4 regions of the Pseudoalteromonas sp. T1lg65 genome follow, and region 3 is predicted to be linked to each of the others. Evidence: predicted binding sites of a transcription regulator. Region 3 holds the regulator's gene; each other region holds the start of a gene.
The links. Region 3 encodes sigma-54, which starts transcription at its own class of promoters, with help from an activator protein. Its sites were predicted from a motif close to GTTGGCACGNNNNTNGNNT; they were not measured.

Region 1: flgJ (flagellar assembly peptidoglycan hydrolase FlgJ) is a predicted target of sigma-54. The motif match lies at 4,278-4,296, and genes of this name have one in related genera.
Region 2: ACSLBF_RS13970 (DUF2726 domain-containing protein) is a predicted target of sigma-54. The motif match lies at 3,184-3,202, and genes of this name have one in related genera.
Region 4: ACSLBF_RS04040 (P-II family nitrogen regulator) is a predicted target of sigma-54. The motif match lies at 4,883-4,901, and genes of this name have one in related genera.

What each region holds. Positions count from the first base shown of each region.
Region 1 covers NZ_CP196837.1:1,302,364-1,309,807, forward strand. The annotation lists gene flgE (flagellar hook protein FlgE) at 1-709, shown strand, start outside; gene ACSLBF_RS05530 (flagellar basal body rod protein FlgF) at 843-1,607, shown strand; gene flgG (flagellar basal-body rod protein FlgG) at 1,624-2,412, shown strand; gene flgH (flagellar basal body L-ring protein FlgH) at 2,425-3,108, shown strand; gene ACSLBF_RS05545 (flagellar basal body P-ring protein FlgI) at 3,153-4,229, shown strand; gene flgJ (flagellar assembly peptidoglycan hydrolase FlgJ) at 4,332-5,306, shown strand; gene ACSLBF_RS05555 (FlgK family flagellar hook-associated protein) at 5,308-7,332, shown strand; gene flgL (flagellar hook-associated protein FlgL) at 7,335-7,444, shown strand, end outside.
Region 2 covers NZ_CP196837.1:3,144,464-3,151,907, reverse strand. The annotation lists gene tyrS (tyrosine--tRNA ligase) at 1-700, shown strand, start outside; gene ACSLBF_RS13980 (cobalamin biosynthesis protein CobD/CbiB) at 755-1,714, opposite strand; gene mtnN (5'-methylthioadenosine/S-adenosylhomocysteine nucleosidase) at 1,714-2,421, opposite strand; gene ACSLBF_RS13970 (DUF2726 domain-containing protein) at 2,553-3,143, opposite strand; gene folE2 (GTP cyclohydrolase FolE2) at 3,267-4,187, opposite strand; gene arcB (aerobic respiration two-component sensor histidine kinase ArcB) at 4,726-7,053, shown strand; gene arcA (two-component system response regulator ArcA) at 7,054-7,444, opposite strand, start outside.
Region 3 covers NZ_CP196837.1:375,723-383,166, reverse strand. The annotation lists gene ACSLBF_RS01730 (calcium/sodium antiporter) at 1-101, shown strand, start outside; gene ACSLBF_RS01725 (KpsF/GutQ family sugar-phosphate isomerase) at 114-1,085, shown strand; gene kdsC (3-deoxy-manno-octulosonate-8-phosphatase KdsC) at 1,086-1,637, shown strand; gene lptC (LPS export ABC transporter periplasmic protein LptC) at 1,634-2,188, shown strand; gene lptA (lipopolysaccharide transport periplasmic protein LptA) at 2,178-2,720, shown strand; gene lptB (LPS export ABC transporter ATP-binding protein) at 2,720-3,445, shown strand; gene ACSLBF_RS01700 (RNA polymerase factor sigma-54) at 3,493-4,992, shown strand; gene hpf (ribosome hibernation promoting factor) at 5,021-5,308, shown strand; gene ptsN (PTS IIA-like nitrogen regulatory protein PtsN) at 5,310-5,768, shown strand; gene rapZ (RNase adapter RapZ) at 5,782-6,630, shown strand; gene ACSLBF_RS01680 (HPr family phosphocarrier protein) at 6,627-6,896, shown strand; gene mgtE (magnesium transporter) at 7,123-7,444, shown strand, end outside.
Region 4 covers NZ_CP196837.1:949,956-957,399, reverse strand. The annotation lists gene ACSLBF_RS04055 (methyl-accepting chemotaxis protein) at 1-786, shown strand, start outside; gene mrcB (penicillin-binding protein 1B) at 809-3,127, opposite strand; gene ACSLBF_RS04045 (ammonium transporter) at 3,260-4,489, opposite strand; gene ACSLBF_RS04040 (P-II family nitrogen regulator) at 4,503-4,841, opposite strand; gene ACSLBF_RS04035 (S10 family peptidase) at 5,129-6,640, shown strand; gene ACSLBF_RS04030 (hypothetical protein) at 6,778-7,311, shown strand; gene ACSLBF_RS04025 (5-formyltetrahydrofolate cyclo-ligase) at 7,308-7,444, shown strand, end outside.

The sequences.
Region 1 (7,444 bases), 930 kb from region 3:
TAATGCGCAATTAATCGACCCTGCAGCAACACCTGCAGTACCGTATACGCCGGTAAGTGTTTTCCGTTTTGATGCCAGTGGTATTCCAAGTCAAACAGCAGACGATCCCTCAGCAACGCCACTGACCTTTAGCGCTAATACGGGGACCACTTTTAATCCGTTAACTTTAGCTGGTCCTCAAGATACAGTCGATCCGACAATTGGTATGTCAAATCTACTAAATAACGGTGCCACTTTCCCGAACGACATTGTTGTTAACTGGCGTGATGAAGCGAATACAACGCAAAGACTGCCGACTCAATATTCATCTGGTCGTTTTGAAGTAAAAGCACTTGAACAAGACGGTGCCACGGTAGGCCGACTAGCCGGAATTGATATTGGTTCAGACGGTAAAGTTGTTGCTTCGTATACCAACGGTGACTCTACTTACCTAGGGCAAGTTGCACTGGTTCGTTTCCCTAATTCACAGGGGTTACAAGCCATTGGTAATACTGAGTGGAAGAAAAGTTTGTCTTCAGGTGAGCCGCTTGCGGGTGAGCCAAATACTGGTACTTTGGGTTCAATCAACTCATCGGCACTCGAGCAGTCGAACGTTAACCTAACCAATGAACTGGTCGACTTGATCAGTGCGCAGCGTAATTTCCAGGCGAACTCGAGAGCACTGGAAGTTAACTCAACGCTACAACAAAATATCTTACAGATCCGTTAATAATTTATGCCCTCCAAAGGCCATCCATTGTGATGGCCTTTTTTATCTCTTATCTATCCGTCAAATATTTGTTCTCACCTTGGCACTACTTTTGCTTTAACTACGGTAAGTATTAATTTTTAGGGTCACCGTCATGGATAAAATGGTCTACATCGCGATGTCAGGTGCTAAACAAAGCTTGCGTGGCGTGGCGTTAAAAGCCAATAACTTGGCAAATGCAAATACCACCGGGTTTAAAGCTGACTTTGCCCAAGCTCGCTCTATGCAAGCGTTTGGCGAAGGGATGCCAACACGGGTGTTTGCCTTGCAAGAAAGGCCAGGTACAAATTTGACGGGCGGAGCCATTGTTGAAACTGGTCGAGATCTAGATATTGCTGTTGATGATAAATCATGGATCAGTGTCATGGATGCTAGCGGTGAAGAAGCGTACACCAAGGTTGGAACGTTAAATATCCGTAGTGATGGTGCGCTAGTTACCAGTCATGGTCGCCAACTTATTGGCGAAGGCGGACCTATCGTCTTACCCATTCCTGTTGAAAAAGTCGTATTCAGTGATGATGGATCCATTCAAGTTCGCCCACAAGGCGCGCCTGCAAACTTTTTGGAAGTGGTTGACCGTCTAAAAATTATAGACGCCGATAACTCGAAATTGGCAAAAGGTAATGACGGGTTGTTCAGACCTAAAGAAGACCTGTTAATTGATGGTATTTGCGGGTTTTGTGAGATTTCACCAACGGCAAAAGTGATGAGTGGTTTTCTTGAAATGTCTAACGTGAACCCAGTACATGAAATGGTAGACATGATTAATCATCAGCGGCAGTTTGAAATGCAAGTCAAACTGATGAAAACCGCTGAAGAAATTGACGAGCGACACACTTCGCTCCTACGTATAGTTTAAGGGTGAGGTAAAGATTATGAACCCAGCATTGTGGATTAGTAAAACGGGTCTTGATGCCCAACAAACCGATATTTCGGTTATCTCTAACAACTTGGCAAACGCCAGTACGGTTGGATATAAAAAGAGCCGAGCTATTTTTGAAGACTTGCTTTATCAAAATATTAATCAGCCAGGAGGTCGTTCTTCACAAGATACGGAGCTTCCCTCAGGTTTAATGTTAGGTGCAGGTGCAAAAGTCGTCGCCAACCAAAAGAACTTTTCGCAAGGTAACATGCTGAGCACTGAAAACTCTTTAGATTGGATGATCCAAGGCCCCGGCTTTTTTGAAATTCAAATGCCCGACGGCACTACGGCCTACACGCGAAATGGTCAGTTCACTACTGATGAAGAAGGTCGTGTAGTGACATCTGGTGCAGGTTTCCCAATCCAGCCGCAAATGAATGTGCCAGATGACGCCCAATCAATCACTATTTCTCAAGATGGTGAAGTGACGGTGCGGGTTGCGGGGCAGGCTGAAAATGTGGTTATTGGTCAGTTGGTTATTAGTGATTTCATCAATCCATCGGGTCTGGAGCCAATCGGTCAGAACTTATACACAGAGACAGCGGTGAGTGGTGCGCCTGTGCAAGGCAACCCAAGCATAGAAGGTCTTGGGAAAATTGTTCAAGGGGCGCTAGAAACCTCAAACGTGAACGTAACCGAAGAACTAGTGAATCTAATAGAGACTCAGCGAGTCTATGAGATGAACTCCAAAGTCATTTCTTCAGTTGACCAAATGATGAGTTATATCAACCAGCAACTGTAATCGGAGAATAGTATGCGTGCATTATATTTTGCCATCGCGGCAGTGGCTGCGCTCAGCGGGTGCAGCACAACTCAAAACAGCAGTGTGGTGCGTGATGACCCATATTATGCACCTATCTATCCTGAAGAAACACAGGCGCAACTGGTACCGACGGGATCGCTTTTTAATACTCAGTTTTCAAATGATTTATATGCTGACAAGAAGGCGCTGCGAGTTGGAGATATTATCACTATTGTATTAAGAGAGACGACGCAAGCGAGTAAAGCGGCAAATTCAACGCTAGAGAAAGAGAGTGAAATAGGGTTTGAACCGATTCTAGGTTTAGGTGGAAACGCGGTAAACATCGGTAAGGAATCGATTCAGTTGTCAGCTAACTCAGAAAGCTCATTTGAAGGCGATTCGCAGTCAAATCAATCAAATAGTTTATTTGGTAATATCTCAGTGAATGTAACTCGAGTTCTACCAAACGGAAACTTAGTGATCCGTGGTGAAAAGTGGCTCACGCTAAATACCGGTGAGGAATTTATTCGTTTGGAAGGTTTAGTCAGGCCTCAAGATGTGAAAGCGGATAACACCATAGAATCTAATCGTATCGCGAATGCGCGAATTCAATATTCAGGTAAAGGTGATCAGCAAGAAGTGCAGAGCGCAGGTTGGCTTACCAGCTTCTTTATGAGCGCAATCATGCCTTTTTAAGGATGTACATTATGAAAAGCCAAATCTTTAAATTACTGAGTTGCATGTTGTTAGTCGTTGCAGGTGGAGTGACACAGGTTGCTCATGCTGAGCGAGTTAAAGATGTCAGTATGGTTGAAGGTGTTCGCTCTAACCAATTAGTTGGTTACGGCTTGGTTGTAGGTCTTCCTGGTACGGGAGAGCAAACGCGCTTTACCGAGCAAAGCTTCAAGGCCATGCTGAATAGCTTCGGTATCTCAATGCCTGCCAACCTAAAACCAAAAATCAAGAATGTTGCAGCCGTTGCAGTACACGCAGATCTTCCACCGTTCGTTAAACCTGGCCAAACCATTGATGTCACCGTCTCTTCTATCGGTAGTGCTGGAAGTTTACGTGGAGGTACCTTATTGCAGACGTTTTTGAAAGGTGTGGATGGTAACGTCTATGCGATAGCCCAAGGCAGTTTGATTGTTGGAGGCTTAGGTGCGGAAGGGGCGGATGGTAGTCGAGTTGTGATTAATACACCGACAGTGGGCAGAGTTGCCAACGGCGCTACCGTTGAGCGTGCAGTACAGAGTCCCTTTTCACAAGGCGACTATATTACATTTAATTTAAATAGCCCTGACTTTACCACTGCAAAACGCTTAGCTGACACGATTAATGATTTAGTTGGGCCAAATAGTGCAAAACCAATGGATGCAGCCTCAGTAAGAGTTATTGCGCCCAGAGATCCGTCTCAGCGAGTAGCGTATCTATCTACGCTAGAAAATCTCGAGTTTAAACCTGCCGATACCGCTGCAAAAATTATCGTGAACTCTCGTACCGGTACCATTGTTATCGGTAAAAATGTCAAATTACAGCCAGCTGCTATTACGCATGGCGGATTAACAGTGACGATTGCGGAGCAAGTCAACATTTCTCAACCGAACGCATTTGCAGAAGGTGAAACAGTCGCAACTCAGCAAAGCATTATTGATGTCGACCAAGATGACTCGCGTGCATTTGTGTTTGATCCGGGTGTGAGCCTTGATGACCTCGTTCGAGCAATCAATCAAGTAGGCGCAGCACCTGGTGATTTAATGGCGATATTAGAAGCGTTAAAAGAAGCTGGGGCTATCAATGGTCAATTAGTCGTCATATAAAGAGTGTTTATTAATCAATCAGTTAGCCTCGCTTAGCGAGGCTTTTTTATTGGCGCGTATTTTGCATTGTTATCACTATCAGATGACAAAAGCATTGAGATTATGAATACCGATCAGCTAAAAAATCAGAGCTTCTTTGATTTAAGTAACTTAGATTCGCTTCGTAAAGAGGCGTTGACCAGTGCTGGTGATCAAGATGCGTCAAAGCAAGCGTTGAGAAAAGCAGCGCAACAGTTTGAATCGATCTTTACCCAAATGCTTTTAACCAGCATGCGTAAAGCCAACGAAGCATTGGAAGACAAAGACAGTCCGTTTAATTCGAGCGGTGTGAAGTTTTTTGAAGAAATGCACGATCAACAGTTGGCTATGCATCTTTCAGAAAAAGGGAGTTTGGGTCTTGCAGACCTTATCGTGCAGCAGCTATCTCCTAATACCGAAGGTTATAAGCCAGCGTCAGTAATAAGAGCAGATGGAAGCTTGCCTGAACGAGCCTCACCGCAGCAATCGAAAGTCAGCAGCCAAGCACCACAGCCACAAATAAATAATGATGTGGCATCAAGTAGTGACAAACAAAGTGTGTTTTCTTCGCCTGAAGAATTTGTTGAACAGGTATGGGATTTTGCTAAAAGCGCTGCTAAGAAGCTCGGGTTAAACCCTGCTGTAATGGTGGCGCAAGCCGCTTTAGAAACCGGCTGGGGAAAACACATTATTGCCAAGCCAGATGGCAACAGTAGCAATAACTTATTCAATATTAAATCAGATAACCGCTGGCAAGGCGACAGTGCCAAAAAAGTGACGTTGGAATTTGAGCAAGGCTTGCCAGTTAAAAAGCAAGCAAGCTTTAGAGCATACGATTCACTCGCCGACAGCTTTTCTGATTATGTAGATTTCATTAAAGGTAATCCGAGATATCAACAAGCATTATCCAATGCGCAAGACAGCCATTCATATCTTGATGAATTGCAATCGGCTGGTTATGCCACCGATCCTAATTATGCGGATAAAATTAAATCGGTTTTACAACGTATCGAACTGTCAGATCTAGTTTCTGGTGCGTTAACTAAGGGAGTCAGATGAAATGTCATTTGATCTTTTAAATATTGGTGCAGCAGGTGTTCGAGCGAATACTGAGCTGCTGCAAACTACCAGTAAAAATATCTCGAATCTCAACACCGAAGGCTACATTCGTGAGAGAACAGAACATGCCACAACAGTTGGTAATATGGTCGGCCGTGGTGAAACTGTTCGACTTATCAACGAGTTTGCACAGCGACAACTAAACCGAGATATATCTAATAAGACTTATTACGAACAATTTGTGAGTGAGGCTTCGCGGGTTGACTCTTTATTCGGGCAAGAATCCACAAGCTTAAGTAAAAGCATCAACAAGATGTTTAGCAGTATGCAAGAAGCACTGAATTTACCATCTTCATCTACCAATCGGTCATTGTTTATGACGAGTGCGCAAAATACGCTCGATCAGTTAAACCGGTTATCTGGGATTGTGGTAGACCAAAATACCATTGTTAATGACCAATTGGATATTTTCTCGGAAGAAGCGAACAACCTGGTTCAGAAAATCAGTCAGTTAAACAAAGAAGTAGCAAGCAAAGCCGCGTCTGATGTTAATAATGTTGACTACGGCGTTTTAAATGAGCGAGATCAAGCGATTAAAGACCTTGCTGAGTTAGTTGATATTGAAACATTAGATGGCGAAAACGGAGAAAAGCTGGTGTTTTTGGGCACCGGCGACGCGCTTGTAATGCAAGGTGGTGCCTTTAATTTGTTTGCAATTAAAGGTGATCCTGATCCCAATCGCAAAGAGTTGTTGCTAGATATTAAAGATAAAAATGTCGTGCAACTGGAGCTAGACAGTGGCAGCTTGAAAGGCAAGATTGGCGGTTTAATGGCATTCAGAGATGAAGTGTTGATCCCAGCACAAAACCAGCTAGGCCAAATCGGCTTGGCTGTAGCTGATGCCTTTAATCAACAAAACAGGCTGGGCCTGAATCTAGATGGCGAGTTTGGTGGCGACATCTTTAACATCCCAACTGCTGGAGGACTGGCATTTGCTGACAATACTGGTACGGGAAGTCTGACCGCTACCATTACTCCCGGAGAGGGAAATCAGCTACCAGCTACCGATTTTCAGGTGACTTTTACCAGTGCTACTACCGTTGAGATTGCTGCTATCGATGCCAAGGGCAATGTTATTGGCACGCCTTCTACCGCTAATGTTACAGCAGGGGTTATTGATTCATCGACCATCACAGGTGGTGAGGCATTTGGTTTATCTATTGCCGTAACCGGTGCGCCTGCAAATGGTGACCAGTTTCAAATTAAGCTTAACCAATTTGCTTCCACTAGCATGACGTTGGCAACAACACGTCCAGAAGCATTAGCGCTTGCTTCGCCGATTAGGCTATCCACTTCTATCGATAACACCAGTGCTGCTAGTATTTCAGATGGCGTGATAACCAGCACAGATCCCGCAAGCAGTGCTTTTTTAGCAACGCCAGCGCTTTCGGCTGGACCTTATACATTAACTAAAACGGCGAATTTGAACGAATACATTATAGAAGGGGCTGGTGGAACGCCAAGTCATACTTTTACTTCCACCAACAATGGTAAGGATATTATGGCTGACGCAGCTGCCGCTGGTCCTGCGCCGTTCAACAATCCAGGTTTTACCTTCGATATAGAAGGTGTGCCAAACACTGGCGACACATTTACCATCGAGTTTAATACCAGTGGTGTTGATGACAACCGAAATGGTTTGGTGCTTGCACAGCTGCAAAACTCGGAGCTAGTTAGGCAAAATGTAGTAGCTGGGGCAAATGCAGACAATCATAAAACCTTCAATCAGGCTTATGCAGGGCTGGTGACTGAAATAGGTGTAATCACCAATCAGGCACAAACCAATGGCGCGGCGTTTGAAGCTTTAGCAAATCAGTCTGAAGCTTGGTTTGAATCCATGTCCGGTGTGAACTTGGACGAAGAAGCGGCAAATTTGCTCCGCTTTCAACAGTCGTATTCAGCGTCAGCACAGGTTATTACGGTAGCAAGAACCGTGTTTGACACCTTATTAAGTGCAGCGAGGTAATTATGCGTTTATCTCAAAATCAAATCTTCAACAATAACCTCAGCTCGATTTTAAAAAATCAGCAAGAGGTGAACAAAGCCACACAGCAAATAAATACACAAAAGCGTGTACA
Region 2 (7,444 bases), 1.2 Mb from region 3:
GTATCCGTTAGTTCAGGGCTGGGACTCCGTTGCTTTAGAGTCAGACGTAGAACTGGGTGGAACCGATCAACGTTTTAATTTATTAATGGGACGCGAGTTACAAAAAGAAGAAGGACAAAAGCCACAAACCGTATTAATGATGCCATTACTTGAAGGCACTGATGGCGTTCAAAAAATGTCTAAGTCACTAGGTAACTACATCGGTATTACGGATGCGCCAAATGATATGTTTGGTAAAGTGATGTCTATTTCTGATGATTTAATGTGGCGTTACTATGAACTACTGAGTGCTAAATCTTTGGAAGATATCGAAGGGTTGCGCGGTGAAGTTGCAGCCGGTCGTAATCCTCGAGATATCAAAATCGAGTTTGCCAAAGAAATGATAGCGCGCTTCCATAGTGAAGAAGACGCTGAAGCAGCGCACCAGGACTTTATTAAGCGCTTCCAAAAAAATGCGCTACCAGATGATATTCCTGAAGTCACAATTACCATCGATACTGCTTCAACCTTTATCACGACAGCACTAAAAGAAGCTGGACTAGTTGCCAGCACGTCGGAAGCCATCCGTATGATTAAGCAAGGTGCAGTAAAATTAAACGGTGAGCAGAAAGTAACTGACTCAAAGCTAGAAGTAGTAAAAGGAAGCAGTGATATTTACCAAGTGGGTAAACGTAAATTTGCAAAAATCACTATTTCATAGTTATAGCAATTGTTTTAACCAAAAAGCCGGGTCGCAGCCCGGCTTTTTTTGTGTTTAGCCTAGCATTGAAAATGTAATATTTGCGCAAACCATTAACAGCGCAAGAGTTGCTATAAATAGCCAGCGCATTTGCGTTAATAGTTTCAACGTATCGGTAATTGCCTCGCTGCAGGGCTGTTGTTTGCTGCCAATTCGCATAACATTGTAACGCTCCCCCAAGTAAAATCGAGGGCCTGCAAGTTGAATGTTGAGATTGGCTGCAAAAAAACTCAATATCCAGCCTGAATTGGATTGTGGATAATGACGGCCGTAGTGTTTTATGTAATGCCAGCTTTGCTTTCCATTGAGCAATAGCATAAAAAATAAGACGAGTATGCGAATAGGTAAATACTCGATAAACCATATCGTACGCTGAATGGGTTTAATAAAAGCACTATTTGGCTTTGCCACTTTGCGCCATGCATGGTCGCAAATCATTAATAGCTTATAGAGTAAAGCGATATAGGGTCCAAGAAGTGCGTATAGGCTTGCGACAACAAAAAACTGGCGTATCGAATTTAATACGGTGCTATCAAGCGTAGCTTTACTTATCCCCATTTCACTTAGCTGATCTACCTCCCTTGCAACCATGCTTTTTAGTACTGCTCTGGCGGTTACTTTTTGATGATTACTCAGTAGCTTGGCAATGCGTTTAGCTTTGTCTTCATGGCTGGCATCAAGACACAGAAATAATACCAGTCCGCTCAGCCATTCGGGATAAAAAGCAAATTGAAGCAAAGCAAAGGTAAGCAAAATGGTCGTGAGGATCGGCAAAACAAAGCCAAGTGTGCCAGCAAGGGTTTGATAAGACGTGTTGGCTTTGGGCTTGTAAACACGTTCAGCGACGGCTTTAAAAGTAAGGTAAAGCAGTAAGTTGGGATGATATACGGAAGAGATCCGCAAGCCAAGGCTGGCGAAAACAGCAACTAGAAACACGAACAGGCCCAAATGGGCCTGAAGCAGTGTTTCCAACACTATAGCTGGACCTCTGTCAGCTTATTCAGTAAAGCTACAACCATTTTCGAAGAATTAACTGATGCCACTTCTAAATATTCTTCAAAAGACTGTGGCGACTCTTTGCCAGCAATGTCGGAAAGCGAGCGAATAATTACGAACGGCGTGTTGAGTGAATGACAAGCCTGTGCAATTGCTGCACCTTCCATTTCAACCGCAAGCATAGACGGGAAATCGTTGCGTGCTTTATCAATTTTTACCGGGTCGCACATAAATGAATCGCCAGTACAGATTAGGCCGATCATAGTTTGGATATCAGCTAGTTCATGTACACTTTGCTCTGCAGCCTTGACTAAAGCAGTATTGGCTTCAAACGCTGCTGGCATTTGTGGAACTTGACCAATTTCGTAACCGAATGCGGTTACATCTACATCGTGATGGCGAACTTCGCTTGAAATTACCACATCACCCACATTTAACGACGGTTCGAAACCACCCGCTGAGCCGGTATTGATGACACAATCTGGAGCAAAGTTGTCGATTAGTAATGTGGTGGCGATGGTTGCTGCAACTTTACCAATTCCAGATTGCACTAGAGTGACTTCATGGCCTGCAAGTTGGCCAGAGTAAAAAGTAAAACCACCTTTAGTTAGGGTTTGTGGGTTTTCCATAGTATTACGCAAAATGGTAACTTCTTGTTCCATTGCGCCAATGATGCCAACTTTCATATATTTTTCCTGAACTGGATAAGTCATAGTAAGTATTAGGCTAATTATAACCTGAGCTGAGCAGACAAATCTATCCGCAGCTTTTTATGGGGCGGGTGACAAAAAAGACGAGCAGCTGCTCGTCTTTAAAGTTAGATTTCTGCCAGTTGTGTTGACTGGGCTTTAGCCTGAGATGGAGATAACACCGCTGGTTTGAAGGTGCGGTTGCGAGTTTTCTTGGGGACATCTGGTTGCTTGCCAAGCTTAAAGAGAATCGCAGCTCTTACCTCTGAACTTTGATATCCAGTTTTTACTTTCATTCTAATGTGAGGGATTTTTGCAGACTCAAGTGCGCCACTGACAAACCAGTCTTTTTGCGCTTTGTGACCGTTCTTATTCGAGTTATTTACTAAATCAACAGCAGCGACAACGTTCAACGTTTCTTTGTCTACTAGAACGAAGTCTAATTGCTTGTTTTTCGCCTTGGTTAGCGCAGCACGCTTTGCTTTATTTGATATACCAGGCTTACATTCAAGGACATCGATTAGTTTAACTCGGCTAACTATCTTAAATTTGTCGCCTACAGCTCTTTCTAACAATTGTAGGAAAGAAGCTTCGACGGTCGTGAACACCGAATCTTTTCGGTTAAACGGGTAAGGATTGCCGCCTGCATCGGTATATTTCGACACAACGATGGAAGCAACGATAACCAATGCCAAAATAGCTAGTAACGCAAATTCCATAAGTAGACTCCAAAACAAAAAAATGACACTCGGAATTATTAAGCAATAGATGTGCCATGAAATTTGTCAATGGAGGGCGGCTGCGAATAAAGTGCAGCCTACAAAGAATGAATTGCTATTGTGCTAAGGACGGTATCCGCTTGGGAGCCCTTTGACGGCATAGGCCACTGCATCGTGAGCATGAAGTGATTCATAGTGATTTATTTTAATATAAAAGTCTTTAAAAGGCAGAGAGTTAAGTTTTGCTTTTAATTTTCTAGCTGCATCTTCGCAAAACATCAGGTTTTGTCCATTCAGTCTTGCAAATTCTTGTTCATCTTCACGTTTAACTGCGGCTTGCACAGGTGTCTTTAATTCATCTTCCAGCAAGTCAATCAAGCCAATAACATCAAACTCGGTGATATTTTCAGGTAACTGCACTTTGATATTTGCAACAGAACGCTGTGAGTGTGGTGTTGCTGGAACGCCCTCAGTGGTGCCAAGCCATGCATAGATAGCTTCATGGTCTAAAGTCTGGCCTTTAAATTGCTCATGAAAAGCGCTTTGAATTAACTGTCGAGATAGAGCTGCTGAGCAAGGGCAGGTAGATGAATAAGTTACATCTAACGCGAGTTCTAGAGTGTAGATACCGTCAATGACCATTGCTGTGATCGTCACAGGGTAGGCTTTCCAGCCCATTTTTTGACTTAATAAAGAAGCTCTTCTCAACGGTAGTTCAAATTGAAAATGTACTTTAGCACTATTACTCAAATCGCTATGAGTCGTTATGAACTCATCTAACACCGCTTTTATTGTCTGTGGAGTGAGAGTCTTCTCACACGAAAGTGTATCGAGAGCCAAAAATAGCCTAGACATATGAATGCCTTTGGCGTCTTCTTTGTGCAGATTAACGAATGCGTCGGCTTTTGCAGTGACATGAGTTTGCATTTGTCCTTTCGACTCAAGGACTAAGGGAAGCTCTATGTTACCCATACCAACCCAATCTAAGGTACCAGCTTGTAAAGCTTTAACATTGTGCGCTATGTCTGGCATATTGTTTTGCATCTACACTCTCTACAGTTACAGCATTAAAAGTGGCGCATAATACAGCAAAAATAGAAGAGTTGGGATGCTTGAATGAAAGCTTAATGACAAAAAATAGGGCATTTGTGAAGTTAGCAATACAAAATTAGTGGCTACTTTATGGATCAAGCGGAAACTTTTGCTGGCAAATAAATACTTAACCTCTGGTGTGGATAAGGGTTTTGAAAGATCATATTATGAATAGCCCGCTATTTTTCATACCCGATAATGACATTTAGCTCAATATCAAAAGGCGTTTTTACCCAGTATATAGCTGGCAATTGTAAGTGGAAATCACGCTGAAAGCGGCTAAATTAGGATAATTTAGAAAATTCGCTTATCTACAGCAGAAATTACTTATTTCGGTGACATTCGCTTATTAACTAGGCTTTTGTATAATAGATAAAACTTGCTGAGTAGATTTGCTCAAAATACACGCCAGTACAGGCACTTCGAGTATTTCTATGTCATCCGAATGGATCGGCCCCACTAACCTGTTATTGAATGGTGAAGTAGTAATATGACAGAGAATTCGTTTGGCTCTTGGGCTCGAATTTTATCCAATTTGGTGGAAAAATACGGAGAGAAACGCGCTTTCATTATTGCGTATGCTTTTACGCTGTTTGTTTCTTCTATCTTGGCGTGTATGTTTTATTATATCGCGGTTGGCGTGATTGAACTTGTCGATATATTAGCTGTACTGTTTATGGCTGCCATTATTTCTCCTGCATTAATTATGACCTCCGTTTTATCTTTGAGGCAGCTACAGTCTTCCAAAGTATTTTTAGAGTCTGCGACACAGCAAGAGAAAATGCTTAACCAAACTTTAAAAGACAACATTAACCGCTTAAACAGTGAGATAGATGAGCGGAAAATGGCGTTGCATGCAAAACACCGAGCCATTGAGGAATTGCGCAAGGAAATTGAAGAACGCAGAAAAACTCAACAAGAACTAGCTCAGCAAAGCATGTTGTTAAGAAACATTGTCGACTCTTCACCTGACTTGTTCTATTACCGTGACGAAAATGGTGTTTTTGCTGGTTGTAATAAGATGTTTGAAAAAGTGATCGGTTTAAACAGTGATGAACTCATTGGAAAATCAGTCGAACAAATATACTCCTCTCAATATCTACCAAAAGTGCTTGAAACCGATAGTTATGTGAGCCAGACACAACAGCCGCTAACGCTGGACGTAGAATATCCAGTGGATGAGCAAAACCGTTGGTTTGAAATGCGCAAGCTACCATTTATTACCGATCAAGGTGAATATATAGGCTTATTAGCCTTTGGTCGTGATATTACGAGCCGTAAGGAAGCTGAGCAAGCACTGGAAACAGCATATAAAGACAAAGGCAAGTTCATCGCGACCTTGAGTCACGAACTGCGTACGCCGTTAAATGGTATCGTTGGTTTGACGCGGATGTTGCTTGATACGGAGCTGTCATCGCAACAAAAGAGCTGGTGTAACACGATATTTTCTAGTGCTGAAACTTTAGGCAACATTTTTAATGACATCATCGACCTAGATAAGATCGATAGAGAGCAATTAGACATTGCGGCAGATAGTATCAATCTGTCTGACTTTATTAATGATATAGTCAATTTCGCCGGGCTTATAGCAGATCAGAAAGGGCTTGATTTTACCATTAACCGAAGTGGTATGTTAGATGTCTACGCGTTACTAGATCCCACTCGTTTGCGCCAGATCCTTTGGAATCTTATTAATAATGCAGTGAAGTTCACCCATCGTGGCGGCGTTACACTCGAATGCGCCAGAGAAAATCGAGATTCGGGACCTTGGTTGTCCATTAGCGTAATTGATACCGGTATGGGAATACCAGAAGATCAGCAACAGCGTATATTCGAAATGTATTATAAAGCGCCAGATTCGTCGGGAACAAATGCCATCGGCTCGGGGATTGGACTTGCCGTAACCAAAGCTTTGGTCAATGCAATGGATGGCACGATCACTGTCAGTAGTGAAGCTGGAAAAGGCAGTCGCTTTGATGTTGAAATTCCATTACAGCTTTGTAACGCACCCAAAGAGCAAAGTTACGCTGGAAGAAGTCTGTATATTCTGCTGGTTGAAGATGTGCCGCTAAATGCCGAAATCGCGATGAATTTGCTCGAACAACGTGGACATGAGGTGATATGGGCTGAAACAGGTGAAGACGCTTTATCTTTTGTTGAGACCGAGGACGATCTTGACCTTATCTTGTTGGATATGCAGTTGCCAGACATAAATGGTGATGAAGTAGCTCGCCGTATAAGAAATGAAAGCCACTTTGATCATCTTCCTATTGTCGCGTTGACGGCAAACGTACGCAGTGCAGAAGAGGAATTGACAGGGATAGATATTCAAGGCGCACTGGCGAAACCAATAAACACCACCAAGTTAGATAAAATTTTGGCAGAGTTGTTTGGTATTGATGCGCTAAAAGACAAGCATATTGGAGAAGAGTTACCGAGTATCTATTTGGAAGTGACGGACAATTTAGATACAGAAACAATTAATGATTTTGTATCTTCGATGGGAGCTCAGGCTTTCCAGCGCAGTTGTGATCTCTTCACAAAGTTGAGTCCAAGGTATTGTGAGGAGCTTAAAATTGCAGTTGAGCAAAATGATATCGAGGAATATGCAGCTGTTGCCCACAAAGTAAAAGGAGCTGCTGGCTCTGTAGGGTTAGCTACGGCTCAGCTACAAGCTAAAAAAATGGAACAGCATGCGGATGGTCAAACGCCTGAGGTGCTAATCGAATGGATAGAGCAGTTGAAGAGCAAAATAGAAGAAGGGCAAAATGCCCTTCATCCATTAATTGCAAAGCTCGTCGAAAGTTCGCCAGAGTAGTTATTGAGCGTCGATTTTACCAATGAATCGGTAACCTTCACCATGAATGGTGCTGATAAGCTCTGGTGTTGAGTTGTCTGTTTCAAAGTGCTTGCGGATACGACGAATAGTCACATCAACGGTGCGGTCGTTAGCACGTAGTTCTCTGCCCGTCATGTGCTTGATAAGTTGCTCACGACTAAAGATCCTACCAGGAGAATCAAGCATAAGACGCAGTGCGCGGTATTCACCTTTTGGAAGTCTCTTAGACTCTCCAGCTGGCGAAGTCAGGCAGCGACTGTTTTCATCCAATTCCCAACCGTTAAACGTAATCACGCCATTTGAATCAATAGCTGTTTCTTCGCTTGGTGCACCAGTACGAGAGATTAAATTTCTAGCGCGAATGGTCAGC
Region 3 (7,444 bases):
TAGTCATGAGTTTAAGTTTCACCGGTAAACGTCGCATTAACCGTTTTGAAGGCGGCTTACTGACTTTGGGTTTCTTAGCCTACATGTATTACATAATTTAGTGGACCACTACAATGACAGAAAATCAGTTTATTACCTCGGGAAAGCAGGTCTTTAGTACTGAACTTGAAGCGGTTGCTGAGGTCCAAAAATTCGTTGATAAAAATTTTGCCAAAGCCTGTCAACTGATGTTTTCCTGCGCAGGTCGCATCATAGTAATTGGCATGGGCAAATCTGGTCATGTTGGCAATAAGATTGCGGCTACGTTAGCAAGTACAGGTACTCCAGCATTTTTTGTACATCCAGGTGAAGCAAGTCATGGCGATTTAGGCATGATCACTAAAGAAGATATTGTACTGCTGATTTCTAATTCAGGAGAAACACAAGAAGTACTCGCAATTGTGCCTGTGATAAAACGAATTGGAGCCGCCATGATAGCGATGACAGGCAATCCTAACTCAAATATGGCGAAAAATGCGACGGTCCACCTTTGCGTTAAGGTCTCGAAAGAAGCTTGTCCATTAGGACTAGCGCCAACCGCTAGCACAACGGCTACTTTAGTGATGGGAGATGCTCTCGCGGTAGCTCTGCTGGAAGCTCGTGGCTTTACTGCCAACGACTTCGCGCTTTCTCACCCAGGAGGCAGCTTAGGTAAGCGCTTGCTATTAACCTTAAGCGACATTATGCACACTGGCGACAGTGTGCCAAAAGTTTTAGATTCTTGTACTGTCAAAGAAGCGTTATTCGAGGTTTCTAGCAAAGGGCTGGGGATGACCGCCGTTATCGACAAAGATGGTAAATTAAAAGGGTTATTTACAGATGGCGACCTGCGACGCATTATTGAACAAAAGGTAGATATACACACTACCCCAATCACCTCTGTCATGACCGCGAATTGCACCACGGCCAAGGCGGATATGCTAGCGGCGGAAGTATTAAATATTATGGAAACTAAACGGATCAATGGACTGATTGTTGTCGACCAAAATTATCAACCAGTTGGCGCTTTGAATACTCAAGATTTGTTACGTGCAGGAGTACTTTAAATGAAGTTTGCCGATCTCTATCAACCCATCAGCGAAGAGACCACGCAAAGAGCGGCCAATATTAAGCTACTGATTTGTGACATCGATGGGGTATTTTCTGATGGCAGAATCTATCTTGGGAATCAAGGCGAAGAACTAAAGGCCTTCAATACAAAAGATGGCTTTGGCGTTAAAGCACTGATTGCATCAGGGATACAAGTCGCCGTAATTACAGGACGACATTCACACATTGTTCAGCAGAGAATGACTAGTTTAAATGTACCTTATATTTATCAAGGACAAGAAAACAAGCTTCATGCATATGATGAACTTAAAACCACGCTTAACTTACAGGATAACGAAATCGCCTATATCGGTGATGATGGCCCGGATTTGCCTGTAATGGAAAAGGTTGGTTTTGCTGTTGCAGTAAATGATGCTCACCCACTCGTAAAAAGGCTAGCTCATTATACAACGTTGATACCTGGGGGATACGGAGCTGTCAGGGAACTAACGGACTTGCTCATGCTTTGCCAGAACAAACCGTTAACCAGTGCAGGGGCAAGTACATGACTGTACTGCGTGTTGTTTTACTGATCCTTTTTGCTGGTATCATGGCGTGGCTTTGGCACCCGATATTGACTGAAAAAAAAGACGATAGTGTAAAGCAAGAAGAACACTTAGCTAAACCAGACTATATAGCAACACAACTTCAGCAACTTGCCTACAGTGAAAATGGCCAGTTAAATTACCAAGTTAAAGCTAATAAAATGGAAGTTTTTCAAGAGCTAGGTTTTAGTCACTTTACCCAGCCTGTGTTCACTTTATACAATGGTGAGCAAAATTGGGAGCTCAGCGCAGCAGAAGCCACGTTATACGATAACAATATGCTGGTACTTGAAGGCAATGTCCTAGCTAAAAACTTAACCGAGGGAGCGATGATCAGTGATGTTTTTGCTGACAACGTAAGAGTAGACATAAAACAAAAACTGATGAACTCCCAACAGCCAGTAGAAATAATTGGCCCAAGCCTCAAAATTACAGGTAAGGGATTAACCGCTGACCTACACAATGAGGTCATTGAACTTATCAATCATACAAAGACTATCTATTATGATCAGTAAACTCTTTACTACCTTAACCCTTTTTAGCCTCAGTGTATGGGCTACCGTTGCTTCATCAGTAGAAGATTCGCAAGTTATTATTGACTCAGATCGGCAGCAAGCCCAATTACAAAGCGACATTGCCATCTTTGAGAAAAACGTAACGGTCATTCATGGTCTTCGTCGCATTACCGCCGATAAATTAGAAGCACACCGTCGAAAGGAGCTTGGTGATAATAAGCAATTGCTTATTGCCAAAGGTTCCCCTGCCATTTTTACTGAACAGCAAGCCGATGGCACTATGCTGGAAGCAAAAGCCAACGAAATACGCTATGACGTTGCCACCATGACCTTAGTTATCTCAGGTAATGCGGAGATTAAACAAGCCGGACAGAAAATGAATGCTGACAGCATCACCTATGACATCGATAAGCAGCTGATCAGTGCAGACCGCTCAGATCAAAAAGACTCCAGAGTGCGTACCATTTTAGTGCCGGTCAAAGATGACAAAGATCAATCTAATAAAGGGTTAAAAGAGCAAGGTAACAATTAATGAGTGAATTAATTGCACAAGGCCTAGCAAAAAGCTACAAAGGCAGACAAGTTGTCAAGAACGTAGCTCTCAATGTTAAAGCTGGTAGCATAGTCGGTTTACTTGGTCCAAACGGAGCGGGGAAAACCACTACTTTTTATATGATTGTTGGTTTAGTACCGAGCGACAAAGGCGTTATTCAAATCGATGACCAAGATATCACCTTGTTGCCCATGCATAGCCGTGCCCGCTTAGGTATTGGCTATTTACCACAAGAGTCTTCCATATTTAGAAAACTCACTGTGTATCAGAACCTTATGGCGATATTAGAAACTCGCAAAGATCTCAATAAAACAGAGCGTGAGATTGAGCTTAACGAACTTCTAGATGAGTTTAACATTCAGCATATTCGTGACTCATTGGGTATGGCGCTTTCAGGTGGAGAACGAAGAAGGGTAGAAATTGCTCGAGCTTTAGCCGCAAACCCAAAATTTATCCTTTTAGATGAACCTTTTGCTGGTGTTGACCCGATTTCAGTGTTAGATATAAAGACAATAATAAAGCACCTAAGAGATCGAGGTATTGGGGTTTTAATTACAGATCATAATGTCAGGGAAACCTTAGATGTCTGTGAAACCGCCTACATTGTTTCTCATGGTGAGCTAATAGCATCAGGCACCCCTGAGCATGTTTTGGCAGATCAAACAGTAAGAGATGTCTACCTAGGTGAGCAATTCAAGCTATAGTTAGATTGGTAGTAATAACAACTGTGAAAAAGGATTGTTAGAGATACATGAGACAATCATTACAGCTGCGTATGGGGCAGCAACTGACCATGACACCTCAGCTGCAACAAGCCATCCGCTTGCTGCAATTGAGCACATTGGATCTACAACAAGAAATACAAGAAGCACTAGATAGCAATCCATTGTTAGAGGTGGACGAGTCTGAATCTCAAGATTCTGATGGCGTGGAAATATCTGACCAAGATAAAAACACGGATCAAAACAATTCAGAATCCAGTGATGAGAGTCAAGTCAGTGATTATGAGTTAGACTCGGATACTGCCCTGAGCAAAGATACAGTTAGTGAAGAACTCGCCATGGATGTCACTTGGGATGAATACATGAGCGCCGCTCCTAGTAGTAGCTCAGGTCCTTTACCTGATGACGACAATGTTTATCAAGGCGAAACATCTGAGTCATTACACGACTATCTAATGTGGCAACTACAACTCACCCCTTTTAGTCCAACCGATCATGCCATTGCTACTGCTATTATTGAGGCCGTCGATACATCAGGAATTCTGACTCTATCTTGCGAAGAGATTTTAGAAAGCTTAAATGGCGATGAAAGCGAGGAAACGATTGAGTTAGATGAAATTGAAGCCGTATTAAAACGTATCCAACTTTTTGACCCCGTCGGTATTGCAGCAAGAAGCCTTCAAGAATGTCTTTGTATTCAGTTACGTCAGTTTGCGCCAGAAACGCCTTGGCTAAAAGAAACACAAATGGTGCTAACCGACCATATAGATTTGCTAGCCAGCCGTGACTATCGAACGTTAATGAAGAAAACTCGCCTCAAAGAAGATGAACTAAAAGAGGTAATGACGCTTATTCATAGCCTCAATCCCAAACCTGCGGCCAGTATTCTTCATGAAGAACCTGAATACGTGATACCTGACGTGTCAGTAAAAAAAGTGAAAGGTCGTTGGGTGGTAGAGCTGAATCCCGACGCAATGCCTAAAATTAGAGTGAATGATCACTACGCTGCAATGTCTAGAACCGCACGCTCCAGTTCTGATAGTCAGTTCATCCGTTCACACTTGCAAGAAGCAAAGTGGTTCATTAAAAGTCTTGAAAGTAGAAATGACACTTTATTGAAAGTAACTAATTGCATTGTGCAACAACAACAGGCATTCTTTGAACATGGACCTGAGGCAATGCGTCCTATGGTGCTTAACGATGTCGCGGAGATGGTTGATATGCATGAATCAACAATTTCCCGGGTTACAACTCAAAAATATATGCATACACCTCGCGGCATTTTTGAGCTGAAGTATTTCTTCTCAAGCCATGTAAGTACAGAAAACGGAGGTGAGTGCTCATCAACAGCAATTAGAGCACTGATCAAAAAGCTGGTAGCTGCGGAGAACACAGCTAAACCTTTGAGCGATAGTAAAATCGCAGACATACTAGCTGAACAGGGAATCAAGGTAGCAAGGCGCACGATCGCAAAGTATCGTGAATCCCTAGCCATTCCACCGTCAAATCAGCGTAAAAGCTTGATTTAAGACGTTAAACCAAAGAAGGAAAATGCTTATGCAACTAAATTTAACTGGTCGTCACGTAGAAATTACAGATTCACTTAGAGACTATGTCACCAACAAATTTGCGAAGCTGGAGAGGCATTTTGACCACATCAACAATGTCCATGTGATCCTAGACGTTGAAAAACTAGTACAAAAAGCAGAGGCTACTTTGCACGTGAACGGCGGAGAACTATTTGCTTCGACTGAACACCAGGACATGTACGCGGCGATTGATAGTTTAATCGATAAGCTAGACCGTCAAGTAATTAAACATAAAGAGAAATTAACTCGTCATTAAAATGAAATTGAGTTCACTTGTAAATAAGGACTGTAGTAAAGCTGCGGTCCTTTTTAATAGCAAAAAGCGTATTCTCGAATATATTAGTGAGCTGGCACACACTCAGCTTCCTGAGGTTAGTCAGCACGCTATTCTTGATGCACTGATGACCAGAGAAAAGCTTGGTAGCACAGGGATAGGCAAGGGTATTGCGATCCCACATGGAAGACTAGCCGGTATCGATCATGTCGTCACTATGGTACTTGTGAGTGAGCAAGCGATTCCGTTTGAAGCCATAGACAAGCGCCCCGTGGATATTTTCGTCGCTCTGATTGTACCTGATGGAGATAATCAGCATCACCTAAAGACCTTGGCAACAATTGCTGATAGACTCAAAGACAAAGCGTTTTGTAAGCAACTTAGGCAAGCAAAAACAGATGATGAGTTATTTTCGGTGATCCAGAATGAGTCAAGTAACTGAGCAAGAACAAGGAATGGAGTTAATTATTATCAGTGGCCGCTCAGGCTCTGGTAAGTCTGTCGCGTTGAGAGTCTTAGAAGACTTAGGTTACTACTGCGTTGATAATATACCAGTCAATTTATTGCCCTCATTAGTCAGAAGCGTTTCTGACAGTTACGACAAGATCGCCGTAAGTATTGACGTTCGCAATATTCCTAAAGAAAGCGATGAATTTAATGATATTTTAGAATATCTGCCGGGCTTTGCGAAGCCGACTTTGTTTTATCTAGACAGCGATGACCAAACGTTGATTAAGCGTTTTTCAGAGACACGTCGTCTGCACCCTCTTTCATTACATAATCTTCCTCTTGATGTTGCGATAAAAAAAGAGCGAGAATTGCTTGATACACTCATCAATCGCGCCGACTTTTTAATTGATACAACCGATATCAGCGTACACCAGCTTGCTGAAGACATCCGCGAAAAAATATTAGGTAAAAAAGACAAACAATTAATTATTACCTTTGAATCTTTCGGCTTTAAGCATGGCATTCCAAAACAAGCTGATTATGTCTTTGACGCTAGATTTCTGCCTAATCCACATTGGGAACCAGAATTAAAACCGCTTACGGGCCTAGATCAAGCCGTAATCGATTACCTATCTAGCCACAGCATAGTGCAAAAATTTACCTGGCAAATTCAAACCTTTGTTCAGACTTGGCTGCCACACTTAGAGCGCAATAACCGCAGCTATCTAACCATCGCAATAGGCTGCACCGGCGGTCAACACCGCTCTGTATATCTAGCTCAGACAATCGGAGAACGCTTTGCTCGTACCCACTCGAATGTGAAGATACGACATCGAGAGCAAGAATCAAAATGATTGAAGACAGCTTTTTAATCCGAAACAAATTGGGACTACACGCCAGAGCAGCAACAGTACTGGCAGAGCTGGCTAACCAATTTGATGCTGAAATCACACTCTATCAGGGTGATAAACAAGCCGCAGGGGATAGTGTTCTAGCCCTCCTGTTACTTGAAAGCAGTCAAGGTAAACAAGTTCGTGTTACGTGTGACGGCCCTGATGCCCAACTAGCACTTGAAGCGATAGGTCAATTAATCGCAAATAACTTCAATGAAGCAGAGTAACGCGCTTCTTACTGGTCTGATAACTACTTTATAGATAAGCGCTTTTTGAGTTTGTAGCTTGGTAACTCCCACCAAAGTAAGTTAAACTGTATGTGCCTGCCTGTAGATATACAGAAAAATTTCTCGGCTTAAACCTGTGTAATATCTGCAATAAAAATAGAAAACAATTAAGGTAATCTGTTAACACGGTTTAACAATGTCGCTAGCAAAATAATTAAGGACGTATATGCCTGAAGCATTTGAACAAGACTACACACTGGAACAACTTCAAAAGGCCACCAAGGCCTTAAACAGTGGTCAGTTTGTTCAAGTCAGGCGCATGCTTGCAGAGACAGCACCGTGTGATACGGCACTATTACTTGAGTCTTCCCCCCACAAAATTAGGACAATGCTTTGGCAACTCGTCGATCCTGATATTCAAGGGGATATTCTCGAGGAGCTTTCAGAGGATGTGCGTCTTAGCATCATCTCGAAAATGGAACCTGAGCTCATCGCTGCAGCCACTGGCGATATGGATGATGACGATCTCGGTGACGTACTGAGAAGCC
Region 4 (7,444 bases), 570 kb from region 3:
AGCGAGATAAGCCAAGATACGCGCAACGATGTCGATCAACAGCAGCGTAAAATTAATACCATTCATGATACATTGAGTGAAATGGCTCACGTCGCTAATTCAGTTGAAAGCTCAGCTCAACATGCCATGCAACTTGCGACTACTGCAGCAGAACAAGTGAAGCAAGGATCGCAAAATACCACCAAACTCGCCGAGCACATGATATTGCTGCAAAAAGAGTTTGAAGAAAATCGCGAAGCGTTAGATAAATTAGCGCAAGACAGCCAAAACATAAGTAAAGTGAGCGCGGGCATTAACGAAATAGCAGAGCAAACCAACCTGCTGGCGCTCAATGCCGCAATTGAAGCCGCGCGAGCAGGAGAACAAGGTAGAGGCTTTGCGGTTGTGGCTGATGAGGTACGTACCCTTGCCAAACGAACCCAACAACAAACCGAAGAAATTCACACCATCATCAGTGCGCTTCAACAAGCCTCGAATAACACGCAAAACAAAATGAGGAGCAGTGTTGAAAAAATGGAGCAAGGCGTCGAAGCTGCTGACAAAACCAATCAAATATTGCAACTTGCTCAGCAGGGTATGGTGAATATTGAGCAACAGGGTCAACAAATTGCGGAGCTTGTGCAACAGCAAACTCAAGCAACACAACAAGCACTCAACGACGCTGGCGAAATCAATGCGCTGGCAGAGCACACTCTTGGCTCTGCCATTGCCACCGAGCAAGATGCCAGCAAACTTGCCAGACTTGCGCAGAATTTGCAAAACGCAATAAGCCAATTCAAGACCTAAGTTTAAGATGTTTGCACTAGCCTCAACAACTTGGTCTTGGCTCAAACTGAGTAGCCCTTATGGGCACTTGGATCACAGGACCACAACTTGGTGGTGATTGCTTACCCGTTTTCGGGTTAATAAACGCCCAACGAATAGAGTCAGGCCTTTCGTCTACGATCGCCTGAGGGTTCAAAGGTTTTAAATAGCGAATGTACAGCTCTAAAGCACCTTGACCTCCTGTCAGCCCTGTGGGTTTGTTGTCATCTCTTCCAATCCATGTCACCGTGACTGTGTTATGATCAAACCCAGCAAACCAACTGTCGCGTAAGTCGTTACTGGTCCCCGTTTTGCCAGCTAATTGGATTGATGGGAAATGTAAATTTAAGCGTTTTGCCGTGCCTTTTTTGGTTACTCGCTTCAATCCATATTTAGTCATGTAAGCGGCGTCACTCTCTACTGTTTGTCGTTTCTCAACTTGATGTTCGTACAACACCTTACCCACCGAATCGGTGATCGCCATAACGCTGGTCAATAGACTGTGCTTACCATTACTGGCAAGCGTTGTGTACATCTGCGCTACTTCGTAGCTGGATAGTTCGAGTGCTCCGAGCAATAATGAGGGGTATAACTCTATTGATTCAGTAACGCCAAGCTGATTAAGCGTCTCAGCAACCTTTGGTACGCCAACATCTAATCCTAAATTTACTGCGGGAATATTAATACTCTCGCTAAAAGCTTGGAACATGGGCACTTTACCTCGATACTGATGATCAAAGTTATCGGGTGTCCACACTTGCCCAGAACCATCCGTTACTTGTAGAGGCGAGTCGTCCAGCAACATACCCAAATTAAAATTAGGTCTGGATAATGCACTTAAATAGATAGCAGGCTTTACCAAAGAGCCGATATTCCGCTTAGTGTCCAGCACTCGGTTGAAACCAGAAAACTTTAGCTGACGTCCAGCCACCAGCGCAGATACACCACCTCTTTCGATATTCACCGACAACATCGCGGTTTCCAGCTCATCAGTGTCAAAACGGCGTTCTAAATAAGGCAGCCCTTGTTTCACCGCGTCTTCCATTGCGGCCTGTTTTTGCAAGTCAAAATAGGTAAATATTCTCAGACCAGAATCAACGATGTTTTGGTCTGGAACTAGGGTTTTTAATTCTCGGTCAACTAGCTCTAAATAGCCGGGATAGGACTGCAAACGGCTTTTTTTCAATGGTTCAATACTGATTGGCCGTGCTAACGCTTGTCGATACTCGTTGGTAGTGATCAGTTTATGCTCGACCATTAACCGCAGCACCAGATCTCTGCGCTCCATCACACGCTCAGGATAGCGTCGAGGGTTGTAATAAGATGGGCCTTTTATCATCGCAACCAACATGGCGATTTGGTCAAACTCCAGTTCATCAACGGGTTTAGCAAAGTAGAACTCTGCCGCCAGCCCCATTCCATGTACACCTTGATTGTAGGCTTGACCAAGAAATACTTCATTGAGATACGCTTCTAAAATCTCATCTTTACTGTATCGATAATCCAAAATCAGCGCGATAAACGCTTCGTTAATTTTACGGACTAACGCCCGCTCTCTGGACAAATAAAAGTTCTTGGCAAGCTGCTGTGTCAGTGTGCTGCCGCCTTGTACCGTTCTACCCGCTTTAATGTTAGCGTACAGCGCTCTGAGAATAGACCAAACAGAAACCCCGTGATGTTGGTAAAAATTACGGTCCTCAACCACCAATAGGGTCTGTTTTAAGATTTCAGGAAACTTCTCAAATGGAACAAATTCACGGTCTTGTCGCGACTCATTACCAATTCTGGCAATTTGCACCGGCTCAAGCCGAGCAGACTGTTGACGCCGGCCATCATTACCGACTATGGAAGCCAGTTTTTTACCTGAAAAGTTAAGGGTAAAGATTTGCTCATCCTCTAAGCCATCATAAAACTCAAATGCTCGACGATAGATTTTTATAGTTCTACCTTGAACGACATATTGACCGGTTTTATTTACACGATTTACTCTCGAATAGTTAAGCCGGTTTAACTCCCACAAGACTTCTTCTTCGCTAAGATACTGATCGGGATAAAACTGCATTGCGCGAGCGTAAACTTGAACCGGCAGTTCCCATTTGTTGCCTTCGAACTGCTTACTTATCTTCGCGTCGAGGTAAATCACATAAATGGAAATGGCAAAGATGGCAGCCAACGAGCCTTTCCAAAAAATAGACCATAACGTTGACAGGACTCTGGTTTTGGCTCTTTGCAAAAATGACTGAGACGGTTGTTTCGCTTTATTTTTAGTACGACTGTTTTTAGCGCTGGTTTTTTTTGTCGTGGTTTGCTTTTTTTCCGTCATGTCCTATCAGAAGTGAGTTTTAATGAATGGCAGAATACTAGGGTACCCTAAATTAACAATTGCTGAAAATAAAAATGCGGACTCACCGATCCGCATTTATTTTAGCCTCAAACATTGGGATTATGTTGACTGTTACTGTCCACGCACAGTCACAAACTCAGGATAAGCATCGATACCACAATCGTGTTGATCCATACCACTTAGCTCTTCTTCTTCACCAACTCGGATCCCCATAGTGGCTTTTAACACCGCCCAAACTAGATAAGAGGTAATGAACACAAAACCTAGAATGCACACTAAGCCTATAGCTTGATTGATAAAGGTCGCATCGTTATTCGAAAATGGCACCATCATAACCCCTAACGCTCCACACACACCATGAACAGAGATAGCGCCAACAGGGTCATCTATTTTGGCTTTATCCAACGCAATAATGCTAAATACCACTAATGCACCACCTAACGAGCCCAGAATACAAGCTAACATTGGCGTCGGTGAAGCAGGCTCTGCGGTAATGGTTACCAGACCAGCCAGCGCCCCATTTAAGATCATGGTTAAATCCGCTTTACCCCACATAAATTTACATACCAGCAAGGCTGCAACAGCACCGGTTGCCGCCGCGGCGTTGGTGTTGAGTAAAATTTGACTTACTGCTACCGCGTTCTCTTTGTCGGCTAGAAACAGCTGCGATCCCCCATTGAACCCAAACCATCCCATCCACAAAATAAAAGTACCTAAGGTCGCGAGCGGCATATTTGAGCCCGGAATAGGATAGATCTCGCCATTTTTGCCATATTTTCCCTTGCGAGCACCTAGCAACAGTACACCTGCCAACGCCGCTGCGGCGCCGGCTCCGTGAACAATAGCGGAACCTGCAAAATCAACAAAACCGAGCTCTGATAAAAAGCCGCCACCCCAAGTCCAATACCCTTCAATAGGGTATAAAAGACCTGTTAGCACCACACAGAATGCTAAAAATGCCCAGAGTTTCATGCGCTCAGCGACTGCGCCTGAAACGATAGACATCGCCGTTGCAACAAACACGACTTGGAAAAAGAAGTCAGATTCTAGAGCATGATCTGCATCAGTTGCCTGAGTACCAATCAAAGCTCCAAAATTAGGAACAAATCCGCCTTCAACATTATCTACATACATAATGTTGTAGCCGATAAGCAAATACATGGTGCAAGCAATCGCGTAAAGCGCAATATTTTTAGTCAGGATTTCGGTGGTGTTCTTAGAACGAACCAAGCCGGCCTCTAACATGGCAAACCCCGCTGCCATCCACATCACCAATACGCCTGAAATTAAAAAGTAAAATGTGTTGAGTGAAAATTGTAATTCTATGATTGTATTTTCCATCGTCTAGCTCCCCTTAAATTGCTTCTTCGTCTAGTTCGCCAGTACGAATACGAACAACCTGATCTAAGTCATAAACAAAGATTTTGCCGTCCCCTATTTTCCCGGTACTCGCAGCTTGAGTAATTGTTTCTACAACACGCTCGGCGTTGTCGCTTAGTGTGGCGATCTCAATTTTGATTTTTGGTATAAAATCGACCTGATATTCAGCGCCACGATACAGCTCTGTGTGACCACGTTGACGTCCAAACCCCTTAACATCAACGACCGTCATCCCCTCAATGCCCAAGTCCGCGAGCGCTTCCCTAACTTCATCCAGTTTGAACGGTTTTATTATTGCACTTATCATTTTCATACTGAGTCCCCTTAGGACAGTTGATCCTGTTTACAGCAGTAATCCAACCTTTGTGCCAAAATAAAAAAACCTTACTTTTCATAGCGTTTAAAATAACCAATTCGCAAATGGATTAAAAAACGCACCATCAAGGTGCGTTAAACATTTCACTGACCTTTATTGGTGCAAACACCCACCGCCGCAGCCAGCTAAACGAGTATTTTGTTTAATTTGTCTCAACCAGTTTGAATTTAAGACGGATAAGTCCTGTAATGCACAATGCAAACTTCACTTATGATGGGGAAATAATGAAAAAGCTTATCCCAGCACTACTACTTAGTTGCCTGCTTATCGCAACTGTACACGCAAGCACCGAACACAATGTCACCATTGCAGCAGACCACAAGGTCACTACCGAACACAAAGCTGAAATTAACGGCGAGCGGTTCAATTACACTGCCACGACAGGAACACAACCAGTCTGGAATGAGCAAGGAGAAGCTATTGCTTCACTGCATTACACCTACTACCAACGCACTAAAATAAAAGATACTAGCACTCGCCCGCTGCTGATTTCATTTAATGGTGGCCCAGGCTCAGCTTCAGTGTGGATGCACATTGCCTATACAGGTCCTCGTGTTTTAAAAGTGGATGATGAAGGGTTTCCAGTACAACCTTACGGCCTTAAAGATAATCCGTACTCAGTATTAGATGTGGCCGACATCGTATTCGTGAACCCAGTAAATACGGGCTATTCAAGAATATTAAAAGACAAAGAAGGTAAATTACCCAGTAAGGCCAAGCAAAAAGAGTTATTTTTCGGCGTTAATGCCGACGTAAAATACCTATCTAACTGGCTTAATACCTTTATCCAGCGTAACGATCGAATGTTATCACCAAAGTATCTAATTGGTGAAAGCTATGGCACAACCCGTGTTTCTGGCCTAGCGCATGCAATGCAAAACCAGCAATGGCTATACATTAACGGCGTGATCTTAGTGTCTCCGACCGAAATCGGAATAAAGCGTGAAGGCCCAGTTGAAGTGGCAAATAGACTACCGTACTACGCCGCAGCGGCTTGGTACCACAAAGCTTTACCAGCCGAATTACAAAATAAAGATTTGCTGGAAGTTCTGGCGGAGGTTGAGCAGTACACCATAGATACGTATCTACCAGCACTAGCAAAAGGCGCTTTCATTGATAGTAATGAAAAACAACAAGTGATCGAAAAAGTATCGAAATACAGCGGGTTAAGTAAGCAATTTGTGGCACAAAATAACCTTGATATACCAACATCAGCGTTTTGGAAAGAGCTACTTCGTGACCGTGGTGTTACCATCGGTCGCTTAGACTCTCGCTATTTAGGAATAGATAAACGCGATGCTGGCAGCCGCCCAGACTATTGGCCTGAGTTAGACGCTTGGTTGCATTCATTCACTCCGGCTATCAATCACTATTTTCGTGCTGAGCTGAACTACAAAACTGATTTGAAATACAATATGTTTGGGTCGGTTCACCCTTGGGATCGCAGCGATAATAATGTCGGCGAGCAACTGCGCCTTGCCATGGCACAAAACCCCTACCTACATGTGATGATTCAATCAGGCTACTATGACGGCGCAACCAACTACTTTGATGCTAAATACAATATGTGGCAACTTGATCCCAGCGGAAAAATGCGCGAGCGCCTTAGCTTTAAAGGCTATCGCTCTGGACATATGATGTATTTACGCCATGAAGATCTGAAACAGTCTAACCAAGATTTGCGTGAATTTATTCAACAAACCATCCCCGCTAAAGAGCAGTCAGCGAAGTACTAGAGCACGTTGAATATTGTTGGCACAAGCCAACAATATTCCCCCCGCGGCTATTTGCCTCAAGAATTCTCTTTTATTGTTCAACAGTTAAACTAAATTTGGGTATACTCTAGCTATTCTCAATAGAGCAGAGCTTTCTTATGAATGAGCTATTCAAAGTGGTCTTTGTTGACATTGCTGCGAATCAAGACAAAGAACAGGCGGCAGAACTATTAGCAACTAAACTCAAAACCTCACCTTCTAAAGTACAACAGTTTTTTGATGGCAGGCCTTTATTTGCTCCCACCGATAAAACTAAGGCGCTGAAGCAAGTGAAGCTGCTTTCTACCATGGGTATTAACGCTAAACTTGTGAATCAAGCAGACAATTCAACAACTCAAGTCATTGATCAAGAACGTATTTTTGAAGCCCTTGACTATATCACCAGCAGCCTTATCCGTATCGAAGAACGACTAGAGGATATCGAACAACAAATTAGCCAAGATAAAAGCAATACTTCGCCAGACGAAACGACAAGCTGGCAAGAAGATGAACTTTTTGAAGAGCTAGACTTTGATGCGCCCATGCCCACAAAGTCTAAATCTTGGTTGTATTACCTGCTTGCAGTATTAATTATCTTGTTTGTTTTACTGGGAGTCAGTTTGTTTTTTCCCGATTGGTTTGCATTACCATGAGTAAAATCGACAGCAACATAAAAAAATCTCATAATGAAAGAGCTAAAATTAGAAAACTAGTGAGAGAATTGAGAAACTCACTCACTAGCGAAGCACAAGAAAAGGCTTCTCAACTTCTTTCCATTAATTTTTT